Anaerobacillus sp. CMMVII: one gene and its partners. The protein of the gene in region 3 interacts with the protein of the main gene of each other region in a pairwise test. Links are inferred from orthologs where the notes say so. Each region holds a gene or a part of one and is shown on either strand. Other genes may lie near its edges.

Region 1 (10,333 bases), on a different replicon or contig from region 3:
GCTATTCATTGGTTTTACACGTTTTCGAAACTCTTTTATTGTTCTTTCAATCCAATTAGTTGTATAAATACCAGATCGGATATCCATAGGATATTTCATAAACGTCAATAACACTGGCAGATCCTGTTCCCAGGATTGAACTTCTTTTGGATACTTTTTAGACCATTCTTCTTTAAACTTCTCAAATTGAATTTGAGCGATTTCTCTTGTTGGAGATTTATAAACTAACTTCAATCCTTCAGATATGTCAACTTGGTCTTTTTTTCGTACTTGGTTTAAGGTATTTCTTACTTTGTGAACCACACAACGCTGTACATCAGCTTTAGGATACACAGCTAGGAAAGCCTCTTCGAGGCCGCTTAATCCATCAAAAACTCCTAATAAAACTTCTCTTAAACCTCGCGTATACAAATCTGCTAAAATAGTATGCCATCCAGTTGAACTCTCACGTCCCCCTACGTAAAAGGCTAGAATTTCACGGTGACCATCTTCATTTACCCCCATGACAACATAGACAACTTCTTTATCCACCGTATCTCGGCGAACTTTAATATACATTCCATCTAAATATAGTACAGAATATCTCTTATTTAACGGACGTTTTTGCCAAGCTTCAATATCTTGATGCACAACTTCCGTTATATTACTAATCGTTGTCGCGGAGTAAGTTGAGCCGACCATTCTTTCTACAAACTTACCAACATCACGGGTGCTCATCCCAGTTTGGTACATACGAATAATGGCTTCTTCTAACCAACCATCTCTACGCTTGTAAGGCTCAAATAATTGAGTCTTATATTCTCCTTGGCGGTCACGAGGTACAGAAATATCCTCAATTTTACCGTATTTTGTGTCCAATGACCTTTCATAGTAACCGTTACGTTGAAGCCCTTGATCAGGTTTCTCTACTTCAATAAAATTCTTAATTTCTTCTTTTAAGTATAGCTCCATTTTATCTTTTAAAAAGTTTTTTACTAAATCTTCAAGTTGATTCGTAAATTCGTTAGCAGGTATAATAGATTTCATAGTAGGGTTTTTCCTCTCTGTTTGGGATGTCGCAATTCCGAGGATACCCTACTTTTTTATTTTTTGGAGACTCCAAATTTTGGCCATTTATGTCTTACACAAAATATTTTATACCATCTTTTTACGAAAGCAACAAACTTTGCGAAAACAGCCTTTTAAAAAGTAACCATTCATCCCCCACTTACTCGTAAACTCCTTGGAGTGGGGGTCTTCTGGCCAAAAATGATAAAAAAGTTAGCAAGACTTGCTCGCTAACTTTGAAAGATTGGATTATAACAATTTAAGCCCTAATCCCAAAAAACTTTTTCATTTTTGTGAACATGCCCTTGTTATCTTCTAAAGACATCAAAGGAACAGATTCGCCTAAAATACGTCTAGCTATATTTCGGTAGGCAATAGATGCTCGACTCGTCGGTTGGAATGCAATCGGCTCACCTTTATTAGAAGCTTTTATGACATCATCATCATCTGCAACAATTCCTAATAGCTCAATTGCTAAAATTGAAACAATCTCGTCTACATCTAGCATATCACCATTTTTCATCATATGGCTGCGAATTCTATTTACGACAAGTTTAGGGGGCTCAATATTTTCTTGCTCTAGCAACCCAATAATGCGATCTGCATCTCGAACTGCCGACGTTTCAGGTGTCGTTACAACAACTGCTTTATCAGCACCAGCGACAGCGTTTTTAAAACCTTGCTCAATTCCTGCAGGACAATCAATAATAACATAATCAAAGTCTTCTTTTAATTCTTTAATGATTACTTTCATTTGTTCTGGATTTACGGCTAATTTATCTTTTGTTTGTGCTGCTGGCAAAAGCATAAGACACTCAAAACGCTTGTCCTTAATAAGTGCTTGTTGCAACCTACAACGTTCTTCAACTACATCAACAATATCATATATGATTCGGTTTTCTAAACCCATTACAACATCAAGGTTACGTAAACCAATATCTGTATCTACTAAGCATACTTTTTTCCCTGAAAGCGCAAGGGCAGTACCAATATTTGCAGATGTAGTCGTTTTTCCAACGCCGCCTTTACCAGAAGTAATTACAATCGCCTCTCCCATGCGAAACTCCCCTTTCTAATTGAGTTTTAAGTTTTGAGGGTTGAGTTTAGAGTTATTTAATAGCAAAGCTTCGGAACCCTACCAAAACTAACTCACAACTCATAACTCATAACTCAAAACTTGTAACGTTTGTTATTCCTGGGCGTATTTTACCCATTTGTTGTATTCTCTCTATGGCAATTTTATTATCGTAACCAACATAAGCACATTCCATGTCATGGCTTTCATTGTCTTTCGTATCAGGTGACCGGCTAACAATTTCTGCGATACGCAATTGTGATGGTTCCATTTTTGAAGCAGCAATCACGGCTTCGGAATCACCCTCACTTCCTGCATGAGCAATCCCACGTAAGACACCCAAAATATAAATGTTTCCCGTAGCAACAACTGTTCCACCAGGGTTAACATCTCCTAGTAGGAGTAGATTCCCTTTGACTTCTAACACCTGACCAGAACGAATAACTCTTATAATCGTAGCAGTTTGGGCTTCTTTTTGTAAATTTTCTGCCTCTTGTTTCGTGATAATGTTCGATTCTATTTGGTTTATTACAAGCTTTTGCTGATCACTAATAATTGATATTAATTGTTCCTTTTGGGGCTCTGAAAGATAACGATTCCCAACCGAAACTTTTACATGTACAGCTGGCCCTTCTGAAATTTGTGGATAATTTGAGGAAAGCTTCTCTTCAAGCTCACTGACAAGTTCAGAAAACGAACACTCGTCGTCCAAATATAAGATTAGGCCTTCTTTGGTTCCTCGAATTGTTACATAGTTTGTTTTTAACATGGCCAAAGTTCACCTCTAACTTTCTTTTATTCAACGTTGCCATCTAAAATCCTTTTTTCTTTTATTGATTTTTTCTTCAATATCGTCTTTATTTTGTAAAAAGACTAATAATTTTCGTAAAGGATACGCAAATATGATTAAAAACACACTATTTACGAGTAAGCTTGGCAAAAGTCGTTCATAAAAGAAGTTTTCATGAAGAAGATTTGTAATATTAACCATAGAGTAAATTCCATAAACTAAATATTCAAGGAGAATCGTACCGACGATCGTAGTAATAAAGAGTAATGATAAGTTCTTCTGAAAAATCTTGTACGAAAATCCAAGTAAATATGTAATAAGAGCCATACTAAAAATATAGACACCCAAAACGTGAGTATAAATAATATCTTGAAATAGTCCAAGAAAGAGAGCATAAATTGTACCTGTAGTTCTCCCCAAAAAGATAGCTATTACAATCACAACGACGAAAGCAAAACGAGGGATTATGATGAACTCTGAACCAAATCGGTCAGGGGCAATCACTTGCATGACTGTTCCTTCGATAATAAAGAGAATAAATATAATAGAGGGAAGGAGAAATCGTAACATCGCTAATTCTCATCCCCTTCCTCTATTATGCTTTCATCAATTACTGCAGCAGTTCGATTAATGATCATCACATAATCTAAATGATGAAAACTAGCCGAGGGCTCAACGTAAGCATTCTTTGTTAGCCCATATTCATCTGCCTCGATCTCAATGACTTTGCCTATTAAAAGTCCTTGTGGGAAAACACCACCTAATCCTGAGGTTACCACTGTTTGACCTACTTCGATCTCTGCATCAGCTTCAATCTTTCTGAGCATTAAAGCACCTGTTTGTTCATCGAAGCCCTCAATAAAGCCAAAAACTTCTACATCCTCAGCATCAACCATCGCTGAAATCCTGTTGGTACGATCATGATCGCGGAGCAGTTGAACAGTTGCTGTAAATTGCGAAACATGTAAGACCTTACCAACTAGTCCTTTAGAGGTGATAACAGCCATATCTCGTTCGATCCCATCTTGTTCGCCCTTGTTAATTCCAATATATTCATTCCAACGATCTGGGGAACGATGGATAACTAAGGCAGGGGTCAGGCTATAGTTATATAAACTTTCTTTAATATCTAATGCTTCTTTTAAATGTTCATTTTGCCGACGTAGCACATTTACTTCAACAGCAATTTGTGCATATTCATCTAAATGAGCTTTTAACACTCGATTTTCTTCGTATAAGTTGCTCAATTCATTAATATTCTCAAAGAAACCCGCTACATAAAGAGCGGGTTGTTTAAATACTTGTTGGACCCATCCTACAGAGTCTTTCATAAACTGTTCCGGCCATGTTAGGCTTCTTCGATCACTCATGGAATAGCCAATTAATGCCACCAAAAGAATTATACTAACGAGAAGCACTATTAGTCTCTTATTTGAAAAAAATTGGGGCATTCATCACACCTACTTACTTACGATTTGAACGAACTGTAATCCCAGCCTTTGATCGGAATAAGTGAAGATTTTCTAACGCTCTTCCTGTTCCTAAGGCTACACAATCTAACGGATTTTCTGCTACTAAGACAGGCATATGAGTTTGATCAGCTAAAACGCGATCAAGATTACGTAATAATCCACCACCGCCTGTAAGAACAATTCCACGATCCATAATATCAGCAGCTAATTCAGGTGGTGATTTTTCTAACGTACTTTTCACTGCTTCAATAATTGTGGTAACTGTATCCTCAAGTGCTTCAGCTATTTCACTAGCCGTAATTGTTATTGTTTTTGGTAAGCCTGTCACTAGGTCACGACCGCGAATATCCATATCCTCAATGCCTTCAGGAGTTCCAGCTGAACCGATTTCAAATTTAACAGCCTCTGCAGTTCGTTCCCCAATCATTAAGTTATATGTTTTCTTGATGTAATGGATAATAGCATCATCCATTTCATCACCTGCCACACGAATTGACTGACTCGTGACAATTCCTCCAAGCGATATTATCGCAACTTCTGTCGTACCACCGCCAATGTCAACAACCATGCTTCCTGTTGGCTCCCAAACAGGTAGATCAGCTCCAATTGCTGCAGCAAACGGCTCTTCAATAGTATAGGCCTCTCTTGCACCAGCTTGCTTTGTAGCATCCTCAACTGCTCTTTTTTCAACAGCAGTAATTCCTGATGGAACACAAACCATTACATTAGGTTTACGTGTGAAAATCGAACGATTTCGTAGGGCTTGTCTTATAAAATATTTCATCATGGTTGCCGTAGTATCAAAATCAGCAATAACTCCATCTTTCATTGGGCGAACTGCTACAATATTTCCTGGCGTACGACCAATCATATTTTTCGCATCATTTCCAACTGCCTCAATTGTTCCTGTATCTGTTCTAATCGCAACTACAGAAGGTTCACGAACAATAACACCTTTCCCCTTCACATACACCAGCGTATTAGCTGTACCTAAATCAATTCCTAAGTCTTTTGAAAAACCACCAAACATCTATGTAATCTCCCTTCAATGGAAAGCGTAAAACGCTATTTAAGTAATTTCTAGTTGTAGTAATGAAAATCCATAACCTTTATTATACTGAAAAAAAATAAAAAATGATAGTGTTAAGTTATGAGTATTGAGTTTTGAGTGTTGAGTTTTTATTTGTAGCGCTTTGAAGTCTTACCAAAAAACAACTTATCACTCATAACTCATAACTCATAACTCATAACTTAAACGTAGCCTTTCTCCTTCAAACTAATAAATTTCTTATCACCAATAATGATGTGATCTAATAATTCAATGCCAATGACTTTACCACTCTCGACTAGACGCTTTGTTACTTCAATGTCTTCTTTACTGGGAGAAGGATCTCCACTTGGATGATTATGAAGACAGATAATTGAAGCTGCTGAGTGACGAAAAGCTTCTTTATAGATTTCACGTGGGTGAACAATGGAAGCATTTAAACTACCTATAAAAATTGTCTTTTTATGGATCACATGATTTTTCGTATTTAAGTATAATGCTACGAAATGCTCTTGTGTTAGAAAACGCATTTCCTCCATCATAAACCGCGAGACATCCTCAGGAGAACGAATGATTATTCGATTTTCTTGCTGAAGCTTATGTACACGGCTGCCTAACTCTAATGCTGCTAACAATTGTACTGCCTTCGAGTTACCAATCCCCTTTATTTCTTTTAATTCTGTTGCCGAGGAATCCTTTAATAGTCGTAACCCATGGAAATGGTGCAAAATTCTTTGTGCTAATTGTAAAACTGATTCTTGCTTTGTACCTGTTCCTAATATAATTGCGATTAGTTCTTGATTCGATAACACGTGAGCTCCTTCTGAAATTAAACGTTCCCTCGGTCTTTCACAATATGGAACATCACGAATCATTAATGGCTTCCCTTCCATCACTACTCCTCCTTTTTTTACGGGAGGAGCATCGCGGTTGTGCTACTCCCGATTACGAAATCACATGTTGAAAGTTTTTTAATTCTCTCACTGTCCTCGCTAACGGTAAGCCAACAACGTTAAAGTAGTCACCTATAATCTTTTTTACAAATAGCGCACCAAGTCCTTGAATTCCATAAGAGCCAGCCTTATCAAACGGCTCGCCACTTGCAATATAGTCTTCAATTTCTTTTGAAGTAAGTTGCCAAAAAGTAACGATCGTTTTTTCATGAAAGACAACCGTTTTTTCTTTCGCGATGATCGCCACTCCAGTATAGACTTCATGATCATTGCCTGCTAATTGTTCTAGCATTCGGAAGGCCTCTGCTTCGTTATTAGGCTTTCCTAAAACCGTTCCATTTATTGAAACAATTGTATCAGCACCAATGATTATTGAATCGTCATTACGGCTAAGCACATCGTTAGCTTTTTTGAGCGCAAGTTGTTCTACTAGTTCATAGGGAGACAAGGTTTCAGTGATTGTTTCCTCAACGGTACTTGTGGAAATAGAAAATTGTAGCTGCGCTTGTTCGAGCAGCTGTTTACGGCGAGGTGAGCCGGAGGCTAAAATGAGTTTTTTCACGGAGATTCTCCTTTGTAAAATAAATTCTTTTCAATCTAATGTATTTCATCATTCTTTATTTTCGCTATGATCTTATGCAGTTGAGTAAAAGACATTCACCTACATATAGTTTGATATAGCTTGACTAATTATGAAATTCATTCAATAGACAAAAAAGAAAAGAAATTTTTTCCAAAGGTTACTACTAGAATAGCAAAATTTGTTCAAAAATTCCAATTCTTTTTTGTTAAAGAAGCTATAAAAAAATTTACTTTCCGAATAATAAATCTGATCCTGCAATCCCTGGTGCAGTCATTTCATTAGGATCTAGGATTACATTTAATTCTTCTTCCGATAAAATTCCTTTTTCAATACAGATCTCACGTACAGGTCGCCTTGTTTGAATTGCCTCTTTAGCAATCCGTGCAGCAACTTCGTAACCTACATGAGGGTTAATGGCGGTAATAATGCCAACACTATGCTCAACCATTTCACGACAGCGTTCAATATTTGCTGTAATACCTTCAATACAAAATTGTTTAAAAACCCTTATCCCATTTTGAAGAATTGATAAAGATTGTAATAAATTAAAAACCAATACTGGTTCCATTACATTTAACTCTAATTGCCCTGCTTCTGAAGCAAGTGAAATCGTATGATCATTTCCAATAACTTGAAAAGAAATTTGGTTTATTACTTCAGCCATTACTGGGTTTACTTTTCCAGGCATAATTGATGAACCCGCTTGACGTGGCGGGAGATTAATTTCATTAATTCCAGTCAAAGGACCAGAGCTCATGAGCCTTAAGTCATTGGCAATTTTTGATAGATTAATCGCTAATATTTTTAAAGCACTTGAGAGCTCTGTATAAGCATCCGTGTTTTGTGTAGCGTCAATAAGGTCTTCAGCATTTTTAAACGGCATGCCAGTATGCTCTGCAAGATATTTTACAACAAGAGTTATATACTCTGGTAAAGCATTTAATCCAGTTCCAACTGCAGTTGCTCCCATATTAATTTCAAATAAGTGATCTACCGAATTTTTCACACGATTTAAGTCACGAGTAAGTACTTTTTTGTAAGCTCCAAATTCTTGCCCAAGACGAATTGGTACTGCGTCTTGTAAGTGAGTACGCCCCATCTTGATTACTTGGTCAAACTCATTCGCTTTTTGATCCATTGCACCTATTAGTTCCTCTAAAGAAGTGGTTAAACCTTCTGCCAAATGCAAACATGCTATATGGATTGCTGTTGGAAAGGTATCATTTGTTGATTGAGCCATATTCACATGAGTGTTAGGGCTCACCATCATATAATCTCCTTTTTTTCCACCTAGGATCTCAATGGCTCGGTTTGCAATTACTTCATTAGCATTCATATTAAAAGAAGTTCCAGCTCCACCTTGAATTGAATCAACTACAAATTGATCGCTTAATGCCCCTGAAATGATCTCATCACTTGCTTGAGCGATTGCATGAGCAATTTTTTTATTTAATACACCGACATCACTATTTGCCATTGCCGCCGCTTTTTTTACGTATGCAAATGCGCGTATCAATTCTTTGTGTGGCGGAATTCCTGTAATTGGGAAATTCTCAATGGCCCTGGCAGTTTGAATTCCGTAATACGCATCTTGTGGTATTTCCTTTTCTCCCATTAAGTCTCGTTCAATTCGAACTTGTGACATAAGTAACCCTCCATCTCTCTTTTAGGCTTGTCAAAAATCTAGGCGCTTTTCGTAACCATTGTTGCGATAAAAACAAATCGGTTGCAAAAAACAACAATCTTCGAAAACAACCAAATATAAATAACAATGCCACAGTTTGTACTAAAAAAGGTTAAAAGACTTTTTTCTCTCTAATTATTATGTACTTCATTAATAGTTATAAATATTAAAGATGGAAATGTCAAAGCATATATAGTAAAAATAAGAAAAGCGCAAGCGCCCTGCTTTGCCCCGACAAGCAAATGTTCTTCGAGAAAATAGTGTGCTCTTTCACTTTTATTCTCGAAGAACATTTGACCTCGAGGGGCTGGGCGCTGGAGCTAGACAGTTTTTACGTTGAAATTTTATGCTTACTTAAACTATAAGAAAAGCCCAAGTCCCCCGCCTAACGGCGACATGCAAATGTTGTCAGAATAACAAAATTACTCATTATCTTTTTTCTAAGCCCACTATACTAACTACGTTTCGTTCTGCAAATCGAATGTGGTTGAAGTTCCGAAATGGCTCAAGTTGAAATCTAGTAAAGTATTCAGAACTTAGTCCATGTTCGGAATACTCCACGGTTATATTCAGAAAAGTTTTCCGAACCTACGGTGGACATTCTTATAGGACCGTATGCATGGTCTATTTAACCCAGTAGATGGCGCCTGGTGCTAGACATTAAGTACTAAAAACGGTTGTGCTTTCTTATCTTAATAGAAGGCTGTTTTCGTAAACTTTGTTGCTTTTAGGTCGTCTTTTGAGAATTAATAAGCTTTTTGGGACAAATTTATTTGTCCCAATGGCTTATTTATTCTCAAAAGCTTCACGCAAAGCGTGAAGAACCAAGCATTCGCTTGGTTACGACCTAAAAGCTAATAGCAACAATCTTAGAAAAGAGCGTAATAGAAAAAAGACTAACGAACGATAACGTTAGTCCTCTGCTTCTTAAAATGTTTTTGTAAGTTCTTCATATGCGACTAATCCATTTAGTAAAAACTGCTGAATTTTCCATAGCTCAGTAGCATCTTTTGAGTTTGCATAGGCTTGCATCTTTTCGTAAGCATTTGTTATAGCATTCTGAAAAACAAGTACCTTTTGCTCTTGAGTTTCATTTCCTTCAAATGGAGTAGTAGTTAATTTCTCATGTTTTGTACTTAATTCACTTAACGTTTCTTCTGTGAGTAAAGTCCCTCCGTTAGCTAGTCCATTCACCGATAAAAGAGTCAGTTGTTGATATAAGTCTATAGCTGTCTCTAAAAAAATGGCTTGATTCTGATTTTCAACCATTCCATTGGAGGTAATTGCGTACGGTTTTAAGTAAATTTCTTGTCCTTTATCCTTATAGACATCTCCGATAATTGACGCCTGTTCACGGTCTAAACCAATTCCGATAAATAGAAATGCTGGTTCTGTTGAGGTTGTAAGGGTTGCCGCATATCCATCAGCCTGGATTTCATTAACTTTTTCATTTCCCTTTTCGATGACCGTATAAGCCCCACCTTGCACTACTTCAACACCGAGGATTGGAATTTGTCCTGGTGTAACGGAAACAGGTGCTTCTGTCGGAGAAGTACCCACTACTGTCGGCTGAGCCACGATCTGATCAGTCTTATCCCCAGTAAATATAGTAATCATCATAAAGCCAAAGCTTAAACCTACAATAATAGCTGAAAAAACAATTCCAATTATACCTAAAGGT
Region 2 (10,214 bases), on a different replicon or contig from region 3:
TGTTAGGCTTCGTGACATCTATGGCTCATTGGCTGAACAAGTTCAGTTAGCGAGCAAGTGGGGCGAAAGTGACCCATTTATTCAGCGTGTTCATGATTTAATGCAATTTCCAGTCAACACTGTTAGTCTTGATGACAGAATCCAAAACGTTGCCAAAAAAATGATAGATAAGAAGACGACATCTGTTTTAGTCATGGATCGAAAAGAGCTTGTTGGTATCATTACTGAAAATGATATTGTTGCAAGGGTCGTAGCCGGAAATCTTGGCTTAGACAAGCAAGCACGGGAAATTATGACGACAAATCCCTATACAATTTCCAGGGATGCTTATTATTATGAAGCACTTTCGTTATTTTTAATGAATGGGGTTAAGCATCTTCCTGTTGTCGGTGGGACGGGTGACATTGTCGGGATCGTCACCTTGTCAGATTTAATGAGAAAAAAAGATCGCGGAAAGTTAAACGTCATCCAAACCATTGAAGAATCGACAACGGAAACCATCGGTGAAGTGAAAGAAGCGATTTATAAAGTGTTAGAAACACTGATCAATGATGAGTTACCAACAATCAACATGTTAGAGGTTATTACGAAGTTGTATGATCGCCTCGTCAAGCATTGTGTGAAGCTAGCCTTAGCTGAAGTCGGTGAGGCTCCAGTCGCTTTTTCCTTCTATCAAATGGGAAGCGGAGGTCGCTGTGAACAGTATCTCTTAACTGACCAAGACCATTTTTTAGTCTATGAGGATGGCGAGGATGTAGCAGATTATTTTCGGTTGCTAGGAGCAGAGATTGTCAGACTGCTTACATTAGCAGGTTACGAGCATTGCAAAGGCAAAATGATGGCAAGCGAAGAAGGGTGGTGTGGCTCGCTTAGCAACTGGAGTGACCGGCTCCGTCGCTGGAGCGTTCGTTCGACGAATGAGCATGTCTTACTTGGCCAAAATTTCTTTTCAATGCGGTTATTGTATGGCGACCAAACGTTGCACAACCGATTTATAGCAACGATTAAGGAACAACAGGCAAAAGCTCGAATTTACATGTACCAAATGGCCAAAGTAGAAAAGGATTATCCGGTTCCAACGTTAGACCAGCCGATAAGAGCCTTATTTCGATTAGAAAAGACGACGATTGATATAAAAAAAGATGCCCTGTTTCCATTCCATCATTGCTTGCAATTACTGGCGATCAAAAATGGAATCTATGAGGGGACACCCTTGCAAAAAATTGAGTCGTTAAAGAAGTTAAAGGTGGTATCGGAGGACTTTGCTGGTGAGCTAAAGTTTGCCTACAGTATTGCTTTGAGAATTCGTGTCAATCAAGGTTGGGCACGGTTCAAACAAGGTGAGCCGAATACATCAGTGGTCACCTTTACGCATTTGAAATCACGCGATAAAGCTGAGCTGATCCAAGCATTGAAAATCATTCGTTCATTACAAAATCAAGTGCTAGCGTTGTTTGCGATGTAGATGAGTTTAGCAAGTAGAAACTATTCTGAGAGAAGGAGTAGTTTTTACTTTTTTTTTGGACTTTGCCGAATAATGTGGAAAGTTTGCAGAATAACTGAAAAAGTTGTTCGAATAATTACTGAAGTTGTCCGAATAACCAAAAAAGTTGTCCGAATAACCAACTAGAACACAAAAAACCTTTTCTAGAAGCAGGATTTTCTCTGTTAATATCGAATAAACCCCCTAAAGGAGTGGTGAAATGATCATAAAAGAATTAAAAATGCCCCTTAAATTAGAAAAACTTATTGCTTTGAAACGAAGAACCCCAATAATGCTACCTAAATACTCTCTAATTAAAGACGAAACAGCTAGGAGACTAGCAGGTTATCGTGGTGAATGCTCCTTACACTATCAACTTTCCCTTTTACCAGAGAAAAGCTACTATATTTTACGAGGAATTAGACTTAAAGACGGAAATCATTTTTTTCAAATCGATAATCTCCTAATCTCGCAAAAATTTTTCCTGAATCTTGAAGTGAAAACGATTGCCGGCACCCTTCAATTCGATGAAAGAAATCATCAACTTATTAGAACGCTAGACACCAAAAGAGATGGTTTTAGTGACCCGCTTACCCAAGCCTATTTTCAAGAAATGCATCTGAAAAACTGGCTAAAACAAAACGGTTATACAGATCTAACTATCTTATCCTTAGTTGTTAGCGCAAATCCCAGCTCCATCCTCGAGACCACTTCTAAAAAGTAATCCGCAGTGAGTATCTTCCGATAAAAATTCAACAGCTTGAAAAATATTACCCCGAAAATAAACTCAATGAAAAACAGGTGAAAAAAATCTGCCGTACCATGAAAGCTCAACATACGCCGCTCGACACTCCCATACTAGATCAATTTGGTATGATCCCAGACCAACTTATAAAAGGTGTCTATTGTCCTAAATGCGAATGTCTACCGATCCCTAAAATTTATGGTGGCTGGAAGTGTCCTAGTTGCAACGTGAAGATGAAAGATGCCCATATCCCCTCAATGAAAGACTACTCCCTTTTAATTAGTCCCACATTTTCAAACGAAGAAATTAGAAATTTTCTAGAAATAAACGATCCTAACCTTATGAATCGCCTCCTCACCACCCCACAATTTGCCCAAAAAGGTAACACCAAAGCAAGAATTTACAATTTTCTAAATTAAAAGCCTTGTCTCACCACCTTTTATGCATATATACCCGTCTCCCTTAATAAAATGTTACAAATCATTAGTTATTAAAGGAAGGGCCTAAGATCACTTGGACGGAGGCGTATTGTATGGGAGTTCATCTTTACATATATAAGGGGATGGGTTTTTATCGGTTAGCGGACGTTCGGGCTCGCAGGACCCTCATGAATTAGGAGGCGAGAGGTGTGCACGATTACATCAAAGAACGAACAATCAAGATTGGCAGGTACATCGTCGAGACAAGGAAAACCGTACGCACGATTGCGAAGGAGTTTGGGGTTTCCAAGAGCACAGTTCATAAGGATCTAACAGAACGATTGCCTGAAATTAATGCAGAGCTGGCAAATGAAGTGAAAGAAATACTAGAGTATCATAAGTCGATTCGGCATTTACGAGGTGGCGAAGCAACGAAAGTGAAGTACCAGAAGTCAGAGCCAGTAAGCGGTAAGAAGTTAGCAGAGACTCAATCGTAAATTCACAAAAAAATCATTTTCCCTGCACTGACAAAATATGATAAAATATTACATTAGATATAAACTAATTAGTGATAGATGAAACGGCTACTTAAAGCAGGGAGGAAATGGCATGTTTGGCAGGGACATTGGAATTGATTTAGGAACAGCAAATGTTCTCGTTCACGTAAGAGGAAGAGGAATTGTATTAAATGAACCTTCAGTTGTCGCAATAGATACACACACGGGTAAAGTTTTAGCGGTTGGGGATGAAGCGTTCCGAATGGTCGGGCGTACGCCTGGAAACATTGTGGCTCTTCGTCCAATGAAGGACGGGGTTATTGCAAACTTTGATTTAACTGAATCGATGCTAAAACATTTTTTGGATAAGATTAATGTTCGAGGCTTTTTTACAAAACCACGAATTTTGATTTGCTGCCCAACCAACATTACTTCAGTTGAGCAAAAGGCGATTCGTGAAGCAGCAGAAAAAAGCGGTGGTAAAAATGTTTTCTTAGAGGAAGAACCGAAAGTTGCGGCAATTGGAGCAGGCATGGACATTTACCAACCAAGCGGTAACATGGTCGTAGACATAGGCGGTGGGACAACAGATGTTGCTGTATTATCAATGGGCGATATTGTCACCGCCTCTTCAATTAAGGTTGCAGGGGACAGGTTTGATCAGGAGATTTTAAACTATGTTAAGAAAAAGTATAAATTATTAATCGGGGAACGTACGGCTGAGTCAATTAAAATCCAAGTAGCAACCGTTTTCCCAGGTAGTCGCAAAGAGGAAATCGATATCCGTGGTCGTGACTTGGTTAGTGGACTTCCACGTACGATTACCGTATACTCAGATGAGATCCAAAAAGCCTTAGAAGAGGCAATTTCACATATTGTACAAGCTTCAAAAAGTGTTCTTGAACAAACTCCACCTGAACTTTCAGCAGATATTATTGACCGTGGTGTCATCCTGACTGGTGGTGGCGCATTGCTTCATGGTATTGATCTACTTTTAGCAGAAGAATTAAAGGTACCTGTCTTAGTTGCTGAAGAGCCAATGCATTGTGTTGCAAAGGGAACCGGTATTTTACTTGAAAACTTGGACAAGGTGTCAAGACGAAAATTTAAATACTAAACTGCCAAAATTGCTATATCTTTCAACTGCCAACATGATAGCCGATAAATAGAATAGATAGAGTAAGATACATAGAGGTGAAACAATAATGATTCGTGGGTTTTATACATCTGCTGCCGGAATGATTGCTCAGCAACGCCGTCAGGAAATGCTAACAAATAACTTAGCTAATGCCGATACACCAGGCTATCGCGCTGATGATGCATCATTGCGAGCGTTTCCGAATTTGCTGATCCAAGCAATGGGCGTTGACAATCGTCCCCAAGGAAAAACGACTCACGTTGGTGAATTAAGTACAGGGGTATACTTGCAAGAGCGAACCCTAAATTTTCGCCAAGGTGATCTTCATGAAACAGGTAACAGAACAGACATTGCTCTACTTCAAGGTGTTGTCCCGTTGAATGAAGAAACAGGACGCCCGGGAGCATTATTGTTTTCCGTTGAAAATCAAACAGGCGAAGTACGTTATACAAGAAACGGGAATTTTACAGTTGATGGACAAGGCTACCTTACGACGAGTGAAGGGTTTTATGTCCTTGACCCAAGCGGGAATCGCTTAAATGTAGGCAATGATGATTTTAAGCTTACACAGGAAGGGTTCCTCGTTAATGAGAATGGTACGAATTTTGCCCAAATTAATGTTGCCTTTGTTGCCAATCCTAATCAACTTGTAAAAGAAGGAAACGGGCTCCTTCGTTACGAAGGTGGACAAGCTGTTCTTTCTGCAAACGGTAATGCTAATATTTCGTATCAACTAAACCAAGGCTTCATTGAGCGTGCCAACGTTGATACAGCCCAAACAATGACCGATATGATGACTGCATTTCGGGCCTTTGAAGCCAACCAAAGAGTCCTCCAAGCGTACGATCGCAGCATGGAAAAAGCGGTCAATGAGATTGGGAGAATAGGATAATTAGTTTAGAGTTCAGAGTGTAGAGTGTAGAGTTTTGTTGCTTGAAACGCTACGAAGCAATGCCTTAGGACTCTACACTTTACACTTTAAACTCTACACTGTAAAAAAGAGGTGCTCTCATGAATCAATCAATGATAACGGCGTCAGTGACTATGGGCCAGCTGCAAAAGAAATTAGATACAATTTCTAATAATGTTGCAAATGTGAATACAACTGGTTACAAACGTCGTGATGTTCAGTTTCAAGACTTATTATTTCAGCAATTAAATAATCAAGTTGTCGGGACCCAAGAAACTGGGCGCAATACTCCGTTAGGCATACGGATTGGTTCAGGTGCACGTGTCTCCCAGACAAATGTTAGAATGGAACAAGGAGCGTTAATGCAAACAGGACGAGCGTTGGATCTAGCGATTTCTGAACAAGGTGCCTTTTTCGAGGTTTTGCCAACAGAGGCCGGTGGAGAGCGACGTTTTTCTAGAGACGGTGCGTTTTACTTAACTCCAAATGCTACTAATAACGACGAGTTATTCCTTGTTACTGGAGATGGCGATTATGTTATGTCCTCAACTGGTGGACGGATTACGATTCCGGCTAATTACAAGTCGATACTTGTGACGGACAATGGTAGAATTGATGTTTTTTTACATGATGATACTCAGCTAAACGTGGGGCAATTGCAGCTAGTAAAAATTACGAAACCGCAGTTACTTCAAAATAATGGTGATAATTTCTTTTCTTTTCCGAACCTTGATGACTTAGGTTTAACCTTCGCTGATGTGTTTGGTATTGTAGGAAATGGTGGTATTATTCAAGGAACTTTAGAAAGTTCCAACGTTGACCTTGGTAAAGAGCTAAGTGAATTAATTCTTGCACAACGTGCGTATCAATTTAATACACGGTCCATTTCTATGGCTGACCAAATGATGGGATTAGTAAATAATATTAGAGGATAGATATACAAAGTAACCAAAGCAAGTTATGCTTAAGGTGACAATGTATTGTAGCTCGAAAATCTCTATTGAAAAGGTGTATCAAATGACGAAAGAAAACGATAATCAACCTACTGAACAAAAAAATAGACAAGAAGTGAGAGCTCAGAAGGAAGCGAAGAAAAAGCGTAAAAAACGTAAACCAATTCGTTTAATTCCGATCTGGGTTCGCCTCATCATTGTGCTTCTAATTTTTGCTGCAAGTCTTGTGCTTGGGGCGATGTTTGGCTACGGTATTGTTGGCGATGGAGAACCAAAGGATGTTCTTGGTAAAGGTCCTTGGTTAAAAATTCATGAGATCATCTATAAAGATGGAAAGTAAAAAGCTGTGAAAACAAATTTGTTTCACAGTTTTTTTTACAATTTAAGGAAGTGTAAACGTCTAGCTCCAGTGCGCCTAGACCCTCGAGAATAGTGAAAGATCACACTTTTTTTCTCGAAGAACATTTTCTTGTCGGGGCTTAAATGGGCGGCGCTTGCGTTTTCTTATCGCAACTTGTGGAAGGTGTGAAACTTACAAAAATATGATACAATCCTATTATGAGATCTGTTATTAATAGGAGGTACTAAAATGTTAGATATTCAACAAATTAAAGAAATCATTCCTCACCGTTACCCATTTTTATTAGTTGATCGTATTATTGAACTTGATGAAGGTACGCGTGCGGTGGGTATTAAGAATGTAACAGCTAATGAAGAGTTTTTTAATGGTCATTTCCCAGATTACCCAGTAATGCCGGGAGTCCTCATTATCGAAGCACTTGCACAGGTAGGTGCCGTAGCGATGCTAATCAAGGAAGAAAACCGTGGTCGCTTAGCCTTTTTTGCGGGGATTGATGGTTGTCGCTTCAAAGGTCAAGTCAAACCAGGTGATCAACTTCGCCTTGAAGTGGAGATCACGCGTTTACGAGGCTCAATTGGCAAAGGAAAAGGTACAGCTTATGTAGATGGAAAAGTTGTAGCTGAAACTGAGCTTATGTTTGCATTAGGTGAAAAGCAATAGTTAGGAAACATTGTGGCTTTCAAGCTTCGAATGTGCATTACTAGCTATTTTTAAAAAACTGATATCCTCGCTTCAGCGAAGGTATCAGTTTTTTATGTACTTTACACATCGACCTCTAAGTATGTTTGTTCTCCGGCAGTAATTTTTGCCTGACCATTTGTTAGGTTCATCATCCACTCGATAAACACCTCTTCTTCACCGCTCGCTACATAGGTTTGAAGTTCGACTTGATCGAGATAATTAATTTCTTTAAGGAGATAATGTGAACCGCGAATTTCATTTTCCAATTTTCCAAGCCAAGTGTAATCAACCTTTGTATGAAAATTTGCACGAGTCTTCGTTCAACGATTCCGGTTGCATTGAGACCTTCACTGGTTGCACTACCATATGCTCGTATTAAACCACCGGCTCCAAGCTTGATGCCACCAAAATATCGGGTCACAACAACAACGGTATCTTTTAATCGACGCTTTTTCAAAACCTCTAGCATTGGTACACCGGCTGTTCCGTTCGGTTCACCATCATCATTCGCTTTTTGGATATGGTCCTGTTCACCAATGAGGTAGGCCGAACAATTATGGTTCGCATCCCAATGCTTCTTTTTTATCATTTCAATGAATGCCTGAGCGTCAGCTTCTGTAGTGACACGGGTAACATAGGTAATGAACCGCGACTTTTGAATGACAAGCTCATGCTCTCCATATCCTTTAACTGTAAAATAAGCCGTGAGCAACAACTTCACCCCTTTTGATGTTACTAGTTCACTTTTTATTGTAACATAAATATGAAAAAACACCTGCCCCCCCTTAAAACAGCATCTAATTACGTATTTATATGGTAGAATAGAAAACGTGGATCTGCTAGAAAATAAGACAGACGGAATCTAGTTATCAAAAAGTCTGCTACTAAATAGCCAATTTCACATGATATGCACTACGTTTAGCTAGAAATCTAGTAAAGTTTACCTATAAAAATATTAGGTACTTAGTTTCTATTTTCTAATAGGATAGTTATGTACAGTTAAAGTGAGGGACTTTCATGGCGAATAACACAACATTAGACGATATATTAAAAAAAATGGTTGATACTGTAAGTGATAGTAAAGAGCAAGTTTTTGATATAACTGAACAATCACGAAACGAATATTCGCAATTACAAATAGAGCTAGCTGAAGTACAAATGCAGGTTGCGGCTGTTATTAAAAATACGGATCGCACGGAGCTTCATGCACGTTTTGCTCGCAATCGTCTAGCTGAGGTTAGTAAAAATTTTGATAAATTCACTGATGAAGAGGTTCGTACAGCTTACGAACAAGCAAATGATTTTCGTGTTAAGCTCGCGTTACTGAAGCAAGAAGAAAAACAGCTTCGCGAACGTCGTGACACACTTGAGCGCAGGCTCATTGCCATTCAAGATACGATAAAAAAAGCAGAAGCGTTAGTTGGCCAAATAACAGTCGTTTTAAACTATTTAACGAGTGATTTGCAGCAAGTGAACGAAATGGTACAAGGTGCAAAAAAAATCCAAGAGTATGGGTTGCAGATAATCGAAGCGCAGGAAGAAGAACGAAAGCGAGTCTCAAGAGAGATACACGATGGACCAGCACAAATGATGGCCAATGTCTTGCTTCGTTCTGAGCTTGTTGAACGTATTTACCGTGAAAAAGGGATTGAGGACGCGTTGTTAGAAATACGTGACTTGAGGTCGATGGTAAAAAATTCATTATCTGAAGTGAGAAGGATTATATATGATTTGCGCCCAATGGCCCTAGATGATCTTGGGGTAGTCCCGACGCTAACAAAGTATTTAAAAAACTTTCAAGAGCGTACGGGTATAACGATTTCATTCCGAAACTTTGGTAAAGAAGAACGCCTCCCTGCAACACTTGAAATTGCTCTTTTTCGATTTGTCCAAGAAGCTGTTCAAAATGCCTATAAACATGCCAATCCAAATGAAGTTCAAGTCAAAATGGAAATAAAAATGAACAAGGTTCTTTTAGTGGTGAAGGATGATGGCAAAGGCTTCGATCTTAACGAAAAGAAGGAAGGTAGCTTTGGATTACTAGGAATGAAAGAACGGGTCAACATGTTAAAGGGTCAATTATCGATCGACTCCAAAATCAATAGAGGCACAACCATCATGATTGCTATACCAATCCATACATAAATAGGAGGATTTATCTATGATGTACGAGCAAACAGAAAAGACTATAAAGATAATAATTATTGATGATCATCAGCTTTTCCGTGAAGGGGTAAAGCGAATTTTAGCGATGGAAGATAATTTTGATATTATTGCTGAGGGTGATGACGGTGCCAAGGCAATGCAATTGGTCGAGCAATGTCAGCCTGACGTCATTTTAATGGATATTAACATGCCTAAAGTGAACGGTGTCGAGGCAACACGTCAACTGATTGAGGCCTATCCAGGCATTAAAGTACTGATTCTGTCCATTCATGATGATGAAACGTACGTGACACATGTGTTGAAAACAGGAGCTTCTGGCTATTTATTAAAAGAGATGGATGCAGATTCGTTAATTGAAGCTGTCAAAGTAGTGGCTGATGGGGGCGCCTACATTCATCCAAAAGTAACCCATAATTTAATTAACGAATACCGTCGTTTAGCTTCAGATAAAACACAAGAAACAGAAATTGGCTTCCGAGAAGTCGAATACCGACGCCCGTTACATGTTTTAACCCGTCGTGAATGTGAAGTCCTTCAGTTAATGACGGATGGTAAAAGCAATCGTTCAATCGGAGAAATCTTATTTATTAGTGAAAAAACAGTGAAAAACCATGTAAGTAATATTCTCCAAAAAATGAACGTAAATGATCGCACTCAAGCTGTTGTTGAAGCAATTAAAAATGGTTGGGTAATCGTTAGGTAAATGTAGAATGCTTTAAAGTTAATGCTTTGTAGTGCTCACTCAATCAATTCTACATGTCAATGTCGTTTCCTGCCTATTTTGTATGTTAATAAAATTGGACAGGTAGAATAGGTTATTGGTACTATGGTAGTGAATACTATTAATAGATAAGTTAAGCT
Region 3 (10,261 bases):
AACATGCATTTTAGGTGTTGACATAATCGCACCTCCTTAAAAGGCAATTTCTAATTAGTCCGTTCATGATTATAGAACTTCTGGAGCAAGGGAAACGATTTTCATGAATTGCTTTTCACGAAGCTCGCGGGCAACAGGTCCAAAAATACGAGTTCCACGAGGACTCTTATCTTCTTTAATAATAACTGCTGCATTTTCATCAAATTTGATATAAGAACCGTCATTACGACGAGCACCAGTCTTTGTACGAACGATTACAGCTTTAACAACGTCACCTTTCTTGACAACGCCGCCTGGTGTTGCTTGTTTCACCGAGCAAACAATTACATCACCAATGTTAGCTGTTTTGCGGCCTGAACCACCTAATACCTTAATACAAAGTACTTCACGTGCACCTGAGTTATCAGCAACTTTTAAACGAGTTTCTTGTTGAATCATACGATCTTACCTCCCTTCGGAAACAATACAAGATCTTTCACTATTAAATAATTACCGCTTCTTGAACGATTTCTACTAAACGGAAACGCTTATCTTTTGATAAAGGACGAGTTTCCATAATTTTAACGATATCACCGATCTTTGCAGTGTTATTTTCATCATGTGCTTTTAATTTCTTTGAATACTTAACACGTTTGCCGTACAACTTATCAGTTTTGTAAGTTTCTACTAATACCGTGATTGTTTTGTCCATTTTGTCAGAAACAACTCTACCAGTATATTCCTTACGTTGATTACGCTCAGTCATTGCGCAAACCTCCTTTCAAATTATTCGTTAGTTATTCCTAGCTCTCTCTCACGCAATACTGTTTTTGCACGAGCTATTGCTTTACGAACTTCACGAATGCGGGCTGGATTGTCTAACTGTCCAGTCGCTAATTGAAAGCGTAGGTTGAATAACTCTTCTTTCAGTGACTTTGCTTTCTGTTCGATCTCGGCAGTGGTTAAGTTACGGATCTCATTAGCTTTCATTTGCGTCACCACCCACTTCTTCGCGTTTTACGAATTTACATTTTACAGGTAATTTGTGAGCAGCTAAACGTAATGCTTCACGTGCTACTTCTTCAGATACACCTGCGATTTCAAACATAACTTTACCTGGTTTAACTACTGCTACCCATCCTTCAGGAGCACCTTTACCGGAACCCATTCGCACCTCAAGAGGCTTAGCTGTATATGGCTTTGATGGGAAAATTTTAATCCAAACTTTACCGCCACGCTTCATATAACGAGTCATTGCACGACGAGCAGATTCAATCTGACGGTTAGTAACCCAAGAAGCTTCTGTAGCTTGTAGACCAAACTCACCAAAATGTACTTCGGTACCACCTTTTGCTTTTCCGCGCATTTTTCCTCTATGTTCGCGACGATATTTTACACGTTTAGGTAATAACATGATTATTTTCCTCCTTCCTCTTTTTTCGTTCCTTTCGTTGGAAGGACTTCACCACGGTAAATCCAGACTTTAATTCCTAGCTTACCATAAGTAGTGTCAGCTTCTGCTGTTCCGTAATCAATATCAGCACGTAAAGTGTGAAGTGGAACAGTTCCTTCGCTATAGTGTTCAGAACGAGCGATATCTGCTCCGCCTAGACGACCAGATACTTGAGTTTTAATACCTTTTGCTCCAGCACGCATTGTGCGTTGGATTGCTTGCTTCATTGCACGACGGAAAGAAATACGGTTTTCTAATTGACGAGCAATATTTTCTGCAACTAATTTAGCATCTAAATCAGCTTGCTTAATTTCAAAAATGTTGATGTGAACTCGCTTGTTAGTAAGTTGGTTTAAAGCTTTGCGAAGTGCTTCAACTTCAGATCCACCTTTACCGATTACCATCCCAGGCTTAGCTGTATGGATTGTTACATTCACACGGTTTGCAGCGCGTTCGATTTCAATTTTAGATACAGATGCATCCTTAAGACGCTTTTCGATATATTCACGAATTTTTAAGTCTTCGTGTAATAGATCAGCATAGTCCTTTTCAGCGTACCATTTTGACTCCCAGTCACGAATAATTCCTACACGAAGTCCTATCGGATTTACTTTTTGACCCACGCTTTACCCCTCCTTCTTTTCTGAAACAACGATAGTAATATGACTAGCGCGTTTGTTAATTCTACTTGCACGTCCCATAGCGCGAGGACGGAATCTTTTTAAAGTAACTCCCTCATCAACAAATACTTCACTAACAACTAGTTTGTTTACGTCCATTTCATAGTTGTGTTCAGCATTTGCAATAGCAGAGTTTAACAGCTTTTCTACTACTGGAGAAGCTGCTTTAGGTGTGTGGCGTAGGATCGCTACAGCTTCACCAACTTGCTTGCCCCGAATTAAGTCTACTACTAGACGAACCTTACGAGGAGCAATACGCACTTGTTTAGCAACTGCTTTCGCTTGCATATAGAGTACCTCCTCTCATATTAACGTCTTGTTTTCTTATCATCTGCAGCATGGCCTTTATAAGTTCTTGTAGGTGCAAATTCACCTAACTTATGACCCACCATATCTTCAGATACATAAACTGGTACATGTTTGCGTCCATCATAAACTGCAATTGTATGACCAATAAAATCTGGGAAGATTGTTGAACGACGTGACCAAGATTTAATTACTTTCTTCTCGTCTTTTTCGTTTAATTCAACAACTTTTTTCATCAAGTGATCATCGACAAAAGGTCCCTTTTTTAAGCTACGACCCATGAGTGTGCCTCCCTTCGCGATTGTGCTACGGCTCTTTTGAACCGTAGTGCAATCCCGTTATTTTTTACGACGACGTACAATGTACTTGTCGGAATGTTTATTTTTCTTACGAGTTTTGTATCCAAGAGTTGGTTTGCCCCATGGAGACATTGGTGATTTACGTCCGATTGGTGAACGACCTTCACCACCACCGTGTGGATGGTCATTAGGGTTCATTACAGAACCACGAACTGTAGGTCTAATACCTAACCAACGAGAACGACCCGCTTTACCAATGTTCACAAGTTCATGCTCAAGGTTACCAACTTGACCAACAGTAGCACGGCAATTAGATAGGATCATACGAGTTTCACCTGAATTTAAGCGAACTAGTACATATGCCCCTTCTTTACCTAACAGTTGAGCTTCTGTACCAGCAGAACGAACTAATTGTCCACCTTTACCTGGCTTTAACTCAATGTTATGAATAACAGTACCTACTGGGATGTTGATTAATGGTAAAGAGTTACCTACTTTAATATCAGCAGTTGGACCACTCATTACTTCCATACCAACTTTAAGACCTTTTGGTGCTAGAATGTAACGCTTTTCTCCATCTACATAGTTGATTAAAGCGATATTAGCAGTACGGTTTGGATCGTATTCGATCGTAGCAACGCGTCCTGGAATACCATCTTTATTACGTTTGAAGTCAATTACACGGTATTGACGCTTGTGTCCGCCACCTTGATGACGTACTGTCAATTTACCTTGGTTATTACGTCCGCCTTTTCTATGAATCGGCGCTAGTAACGATTTTTCCGGCTTGTCAGTAGTGATCTCTTGGAAGTCAAGTACAGACATTCCACGACGTCCGGCACTGGTCGGTTTATACTTTTTAATCGGCATTGTTATTTCCCTCCTTCACTTAAAACTTAAACACCTTCAAAGAATTCTAATTCTTTGCTTTCAGCAGTTAACGTAACGATTGCTTTTTTACGACGAGGCGTATATCCTGAGTGACGTCCAAATCTCTTGAACTTACCCTTGTAATTCATCGTGTTAACGTTAGCTACTTTCACTCCAAAGATCTCTTCAATCGCGTCTTTAACTTGAGTTTTATTTGCTCGAACGTCTACTTCGAAAGTATATTTCTTTTCTGACATTAAATCAGTTGAACGTTCTGTAATCACGGGGCGCTTAATGATATCACGTGCGTTTTCCATTACGCTAGCACCTCCTCTACCTTTTGAACGGCGTCTTTAGTGATAACTAGTTTGTCATGCTTTAACACGTCAAGAACGTTAATTCCTTCAGCAGTAACAAAAGTTACTCCAGGGATGTTACGAGCTGATAATGCAACGTTATCGTTGTAATCAGCAGTAACTACTAACGCTTTACGGTCAGCTGATAAGCTACTTAAAATTGCCACCATTTCTTTTGTTTTTGGAGCATCTAATTGTAAACCTTCAAGCACTACGATTTCTTCAGCAATTACTTTTGAAGCTAAAGCTGATTTGATCGCTAAACGACGTACTTTTTTAGGTAATTTGTAGCTATAGCTACGTGGCGTTGGTCCGAATACTACTCCACCACCAACCCATTGAGGTGATCTGATAGAACCTTGTCTTGCACGACCAGTTCCTTTTTGACGCCATGGTTTACGTCCACCACCACGAACTTCTGAACGTCCTTTTACATCATGTGTACCTTGACGTAATGAAGCTTGCTGCATTACAACAGCATCATGTAATACACTTTCATTTGGCTCAATACCGAACACAGCATCTGATAATTCGATATCACCAACTTGCGTTCCGTTTTGGTTAAATAATGCAACTTTAGGCATGAGGTATCCTCCTTTCTTTCTGTCGATTAGTTCGCTTTAACAGCGCTCTTGATAGTTACGTAGCCTTTTCTAGCTCCTGGTACATTACCTTTTACTAAAAGTAAGTTACGCTCTGTATCTACCTTAACGATCTCTAAATTTTGAACAGTGATTTGTTCTCCACCCATACGTCCAGGTAATAATTTACCTTTGAATACGCGGTTAGGGGCAACTGGTCCCATCGAACCAGGACGACGGTGATAACGCGATCCGTGAGCCATTGGTCCACGAGATTGGTTATGACGTTTGATAGATCCTTGGAAACCTTTTCCTTTAGAAATACCGGTAACGTCTACGATGTCACCTTCACTAAATGTATCTACTTTGATCTCTTGACCAACTTCGTAAGCAGCAAAATCTGTGCCACGAATTTCCTTCATGTAGCGCTTAGGATTAGCATTGGCCTTTTCAGCATGACCTTTTGCTGGCTTAGTTACGCGAGATGCTTTCACATCGTCATATCCTAATTGGATCGCAACATATCCGTCTGATTCAACTGATTTCTTTTGAAGAACAACGTTTGGACTAGCTTCGATAACAGTTACTGGTACCACGTCGCCTTTTTCAGTGAATACTTGAGTCATTCCTAATTTTTTCCCTAAGATTCCTTTGGTCATGAGTCACACCTCCTGATATAAGTAATTTATAGTTGTTTGCCATTTGATTTTTGTTTGGTCTAACTATTAAAGCTTGATTTCGATATCTACGCCTGACGGTAAGTCTAAACGCATTAAAGCATCCACAGTTTGTGGAGTTGGGTTCACAATATCAATTAGACGCTTATGCGTGCGCATTTCAAACTGCTCACGAGAATCTTTATACTTATGAACCGCTCTTAAAATCGTGTAGATTGACTTCTCTGTAGGAAGAGGGATCGGTCCAGAAACCTGAGCACCTGAACGTTTAGCTGTTTCTACGATTTTCTCAGCAGATTGATCTAGAATTCTGTGATCATAAGCCTTTAAACGAATGCGAATTTTTTGCTTTGCCATTTGATAACCTCCTTTATCGTCCATTTTATAAACAGACATACTCCGTGAAAATTTCCTCACCTTCACCATGGCAACGGGCTCGGGTGTGTCAGCAACCTTCCACATCATCGCTGTCAACGACCAACATTATCTATTATAATGATTATACTAGAAGAAAGCAAGTGTTTTCTGTTTCTAGTCGGTCGCACTTTTCCTATTATATAGACAAGCTTCACCGAATGCAAGCTTTCTATAAAAAATTTATGCATTTATACGGTATATAAATATTTCCAGTGGTGATTTTAGTGGAGATTGCTGAGTTTATTGTGGTTTTTGGTGGGAAAGGTCTGTGGGGTAATCGTGTTTCTTCTATATAATAAGAGTTGTATATTGCTATGGCTAGTTGTAAGATTAAGGTATTAATCGGAGAGGAAGTGGTTTATGATTACTAAAGCTCGAGAGGAAAGCGAAGAGTTACTTATTTTTCGCAAGTTAAATTTGCGTAAGGAACTGTTAGAAAAGGACAAGCTTTATTATTTCAATCTAGAAAAGGGCTACAAAGGAGAGTTAGCTTTTGATGCTAGGATTGATCATCTTAGAAATAACTGGATCATACTTAATGATCTACTGCTCAAAATTAATGAAACTTTATTTCAAATTGATAAGGTAATAATAGCCCCTGAGATAACTTATTTGTTTGAAGTGAAAAATTTTGAAGGAGATTATCTCTTTGAAGCAAATAACTGGTTTACTTTAACTAAATCTGAAATTAAAAACCCTCTAACTCAACTACAACGTTGTGAATCATCGTTACGCCGTTTACTCCGTCAGATTGGTTTCAAATCCGCTATTGAAGGGCGCCTAGTTTTTATTCATCCAGAGTTTCATCTATATTGTGCTCCACCTAATCTACCAATTATATATCCTACACAACTTAACCGTTATTTAAATGAGGTAATTGGAAATACGTTGCAATTAGATGCCAGACATTTTAGGTTAGCGGAAAAGTTAATTAATCTTCACATTGAGAAAAACCCCTATAGCCAAGTACCAAGTTATTGTTATGAACAATTAAAAAAGGGAATAAACTGTCCATGTTGTGGCGCATTCTATACTGACATAGCTAAACTCAACTTGTTTAATTGTAAAAGATGCAATTACCATGAGAAAGTAGAAACTGGGGTATTACGAAGTATAGATGAGCTATTATTATTATTTCCTAATAGAAAAATTACCAAAAACAATGTTTGGGAATGGTGTGCGATAATCAAATCTAAAAGAATAATACAAAAAATACTTTTGAAAAACTTTGATATCGTGGGACGCGGTAAAGCTATTCACTACATCAAAAGATAATAGGCTACTCAATCGCTATAATTAGATACAGTATTGGTTCAAGACAACATTAGGAATGTGTTATGAAAGTTCGTATTAGCTCGGACATGAATTTTAATATACAACAACAGTATTATCCTTGCTCAATCCGAGGCGATTCGAACTCCTTTTTCAGGCTATTTCGTGTTCAATCCACAGCGATTCGAACATGATTACACACATTTCCTACCAAACCTTGCTCGATTCACATCGATTCGAACTCCTTTTTCATTACTCCAGGCTATTTCGTGTTCGATCCACAGCGATTCGAACATGATTACACACATTCCCTACCAGACCTTGCTCGATTCACATCGATTCGAACTCCTTTTTCATTGCTCCAGGCTATTTCGTGTTCGATCCACGGCGATTCGAACATGATTACACACATTCCCTACCAAACCTTGCTCGATTCACATCGATTCGAACTCCTTTTTCATTGCTCCAGGCTATTTCGTGTTCGATCCACGGCGATTCGAACATGATTACACACATTCCCTACCAAACCTTGCTCGATTCACACCGATTCGAACCTCTTTTTCATTGCTCCAGGCTATTTCGTGTTCGATCCACAGCAATTCGAACATGATTACACACATTTCCTACCAGACCTTGTTCGATTCACACCCATTCGAACCTCTTTTTCATTACTTCAGGCTATTTCGTGTGTTCGATCCACGGCGATTCGAACATGATTACACACATTCCCGACCAAACCTTGCTCGATTCACATCGATTCGAACTCCTTTTTCATTACTCCAGGCTATTTCGTGTTCGATCCACAGCGATTCGAACATGATTACACACATTTCCTACCAGACCTTGCTCGATTCACATCGATTCGAACTCCTTTTTCATTGCTGCAGGCTATTTCGTGTTCGATCCACGGCGATTCGAACATGATTACACACATTTCCTACCAAACCTTGCTCGATTCACACCGATTCGAACCTCTTTTTCATTACTCCAGGCTATTTCGTGTTCGATCCACAGCGATTCGAACATGGTTACACACATTTCCTACCAGACCTAGGTCAATATATTTTTACTACCTAAACCTTACTTGTTTCTTCATAAATAGTACAACACCAAAACAAAAAGGTAGCTCCCGAAAGAGCTACCTTTTTACTATGAATTACTCAACGATTGTTGCAACTACTCCAGCGCCTACAGTACGGCCACCTTCACGAATAGAGAACTTAGTTCCTTCTTCGATACCGATTGGAGCGATTAGTTCAACAGTCATTTCGATGTTGTCTCCAGGCATTACCATCTCAACGCCTTCTGGAAGTTGGATGATTCCAGTTACGTCAGTTGTACGGAAGTAGAACTGTGGACGGTAGTTAGAGAAGAATGGAGTATGACGTCCACCTTCTTCTTTTGAAAGAACATAAACTTCTGATTTGAACTTAGTGTGTGCTTTAACAGTTCCTGGCTTAGCAAGGATTTGTCCACGTTGGATGTCATCACGAGATACACCACGAAGTAATGCACCAATGTTGTCTCCAGCTTCAGCATAGTCAAGAAGCTTACGGAACATTTCAACACCAGTTACAGTTGTTGATTTTGGCTCTTCAGTTAAACCAAGGATTTCAACTACATCCCCAACTTTAACTACTCCACGCTCAACGCGTCCAGTAGCAACTGTTCCACGTCCAGTGATTGAGAATACGTCCTCAACAGGCATCATGAAAGGCTTGTCAGTTTCACGAGGTGGTGTTGGGATGTAAGAGTCAACAGCATCCATAAGTTCGAAGATTTTAGCTTCCCACTCAGCATCTCCTTCAAGAGCTTTAAGAGCAGAACCTTTGATTACAGGAATGTCATCTCCTGGGAAGTCGTATTCAGAAAGAAGGTCACGAACTTCCATTTCTACTAATTCAAGTAATTCTTCGTCGTCTACCATGTCACACTTGTTCATGAATACAACAAGGTAAGGTACACCTACTTGACGAGATAAAAGAATGTGCTCACGAGTTTGTGGCATTGGGCCATCAGCAGCAGATACTACTAAGATACCGCCGTCCATTTGAGCAGCACCAGTGATCATGTTTTTAACATAGTCAGCATGTCCTGGGCAGTCAACGTGTGCATAGTGACGAGCATCAGTTTCGTACTCAACGTGTGCAGTTGAGATTGTGATACCACGCTCACGCTCTTCAGGAGCACCATCGATTTGATCATAAGCCATAGCTGTACCTTTACCAGACTTCTTATGAAGAACTGTAGAGATTGCAGCAGTTAATGTAGTTTTACCATGGTCAACGTGTCCGATTGTACCAATGTTAGCATGCGTTTTCGAACGGTCAAATTTTTCTTTACCCATTTTGAAAAGCCTCCCTTAAATATTCAAATATATATTTATAATTATAGGAAAGGTAGTACTTATACCACCTTTCTTAGATTACAACATTTTCCTCTTAGATACAATAATGTTAAAAAATTATTGTCCTGTTTGCTTCTTAATAATTTCTTCAGAGATACTCTTAGGAACTTCTTCATAATGATCGAAGTGCATAGAGTACGTTCCGCGTCCTTGTGTACGAGAGCGTAAAGATGTTGCGTAACCGAACATTTCAGAAAGTGGAACCATTGCACGAACTACTTGCGCATTTCCGCGTGCTTCCATACCTTCTACACGTCCACGACGACTTGTTACATCTCCCATGATGTCTCCCATGTACTCTTCAGGAATAACAACTTCAACTCTCATCATTGGCTCAAGGATAGCTGGAGAACAATGTGCTCTCGCATTCTTAAGTGCCATAGATCCAGCGATCTTGAACGCCATTTCGTTAGAGTCAACGTCATGGTACGAACCATCAAAGATAGTAGCTTTAAGGTCTAATAAAGGATAACCTGCAAGCATACCATTTTGCATTGATTCTTTAATACCAGCTTCAACAGCAGGTACGTATTCACGTGGTACTACCCCACCAACGATTTTGTTTTCAAAAACAAATCCTTCGCCTTCTTCTAGTGGTGAGAATTCAATCCAAACGTGACCATATTGTCCACGTCCACCAGACTGACGAACGAACTTACCTTCAACTTTAGCCGATTTACGGATTGTTTCACGGTAAGCAACCTGTGGAGCACCAACATTAGCTTCAACTTTGAATTCACGACGCATACGATCTACGATGATATCTAAGTGAAGCTCACCCATACCAGCGATAATCGTTTGTCCTGTTTCTTCATCAGTGTGAGTTTTGAACGTTGGATCTTCTTCAGCAAGCTTCGAAAGTGCCATACCCATTTTATCTTGGTCAGCCTTTGACTTAGGCTCAACAGATAATGAGATAACTGGCTCTGGGAATTGCATTGATTCTAAGATTACAGCGTTTTTC

What was found.
Region 1: the proteins of tuf (region 3) and H1D32_RS07130 interact in binary tests that used the Bacillus subtilis proteins (3 or more experiments, as listed by UniProt). The link is inferred for Anaerobacillus sp. CMMVII from one-to-one orthologs.
Region 2: the proteins of tuf (region 3) and mreB interact in binary tests that used the Bacillus subtilis proteins (3 or more experiments, as listed by UniProt). The link is inferred for Anaerobacillus sp. CMMVII from one-to-one orthologs.

What each region holds. Positions count from the first base shown.
Region 1 is NZ_JACEHK010000002.1:623,531-633,863, reverse strand. Bases 3,396-6,332 are described here. They hold H1D32_RS07130 (rod shape-determining protein), read right to left. Parts: upstream 5,415-6,332; coding sequence 4,377-5,414; downstream 3,396-4,376. Other genes in these bases: radC (RadC family protein), read right to left, coding at 5,636-6,325; mreC (rod shape-determining protein MreC), read right to left, coding at 3,485-4,363; mreD (rod shape-determining protein MreD), read right to left, coding at 3,396-3,482. In the rest of the region: H1D32_RS07155 (IS256 family transposase), read right to left, coding at 1-1,026; septum site-determining protein MinD, read right to left, coding at 1,307-2,104; septum site-determining protein MinC, read right to left, coding at 2,211-2,891; more of mreD, read right to left, coding at 2,922-3,395; H1D32_RS07120 (Maf family protein), read right to left, coding at 6,378-6,947; aspA (aspartate ammonia-lyase), read right to left, coding at 7,195-8,613; H1D32_RS07110 (hypothetical protein), read right to left, coding at 9,580-10,333.
Region 2 is NZ_JACEHK010000017.1:193,923-204,136, forward strand. Bases 2,441-5,258 are described here. They hold mreB (rod shape-determining protein), read left to right. Parts: upstream 2,441-3,256; coding sequence 3,257-4,261; downstream 4,262-5,258. Other genes in these bases: spoIIID (sporulation transcriptional regulator SpoIIID), read left to right, coding at 2,857-3,144; H1D32_RS22430 (flagellar hook-basal body protein), read left to right, coding at 4,350-5,174. In the rest of the region: H1D32_RS22410 (DUF294 nucleotidyltransferase-like domain-containing protein), read left to right, coding at 1-1,465; H1D32_RS22415 (nuclease-related domain-containing protein), read left to right, coding at 1,704-2,207; H1D32_RS22435 (flagellar hook-basal body protein), read left to right, coding at 5,294-6,127; H1D32_RS22440 (DNA-directed RNA polymerase subunit beta), read left to right, coding at 6,210-6,485; 3-hydroxyacyl-ACP dehydratase FabZ, read left to right, coding at 6,735-7,166; H1D32_RS22455 (sensor histidine kinase), read left to right, coding at 8,205-9,332; H1D32_RS22460 (response regulator), read left to right, coding at 9,352-10,056. UniProt on the Bacillus subtilis protein: Forms membrane-associated dynamic filaments that are essential for cell shape determination. Acts by regulating cell wall synthesis and cell elongation, and thus cell shape.
Region 3 is NZ_JACEHK010000001.1:160,327-170,587, reverse strand. The notes cover bases 7,143-10,007. They hold tuf (elongation factor Tu), read right to left. Parts: upstream 9,238-10,007; coding sequence 8,047-9,237; downstream 7,143-8,046. Other genes in these bases: fusA (elongation factor G), read right to left, coding at 9,355-10,007. Outside these bases: rplX (50S ribosomal protein L24), read right to left, coding at 1-9; rplN (50S ribosomal protein L14), read right to left, coding at 70-438; rpsQ (30S ribosomal protein S17), read right to left, coding at 482-745; rpmC (50S ribosomal protein L29), read right to left, coding at 766-969; rplP (50S ribosomal protein L16), read right to left, coding at 959-1,393; rpsC (30S ribosomal protein S3), read right to left, coding at 1,396-2,055; rplV (50S ribosomal protein L22), read right to left, coding at 2,059-2,400; rpsS (30S ribosomal protein S19), read right to left, coding at 2,421-2,699; rplB (50S ribosomal protein L2), read right to left, coding at 2,757-3,587; rplW (50S ribosomal protein L23), read right to left, coding at 3,614-3,904; rplD (50S ribosomal protein L4), read right to left, coding at 3,904-4,527; rplC (50S ribosomal protein L3), read right to left, coding at 4,554-5,183; rpsJ (30S ribosomal protein S10), read right to left, coding at 5,250-5,558; H1D32_RS00790 (nuclease-related domain-containing protein), read left to right, coding at 5,979-6,893; more of fusA, read right to left, coding at 10,008-10,261. UniProt on the Bacillus subtilis protein: GTP hydrolase that promotes the GTP-dependent binding of aminoacyl-tRNA to the A-site of ribosomes during protein biosynthesis.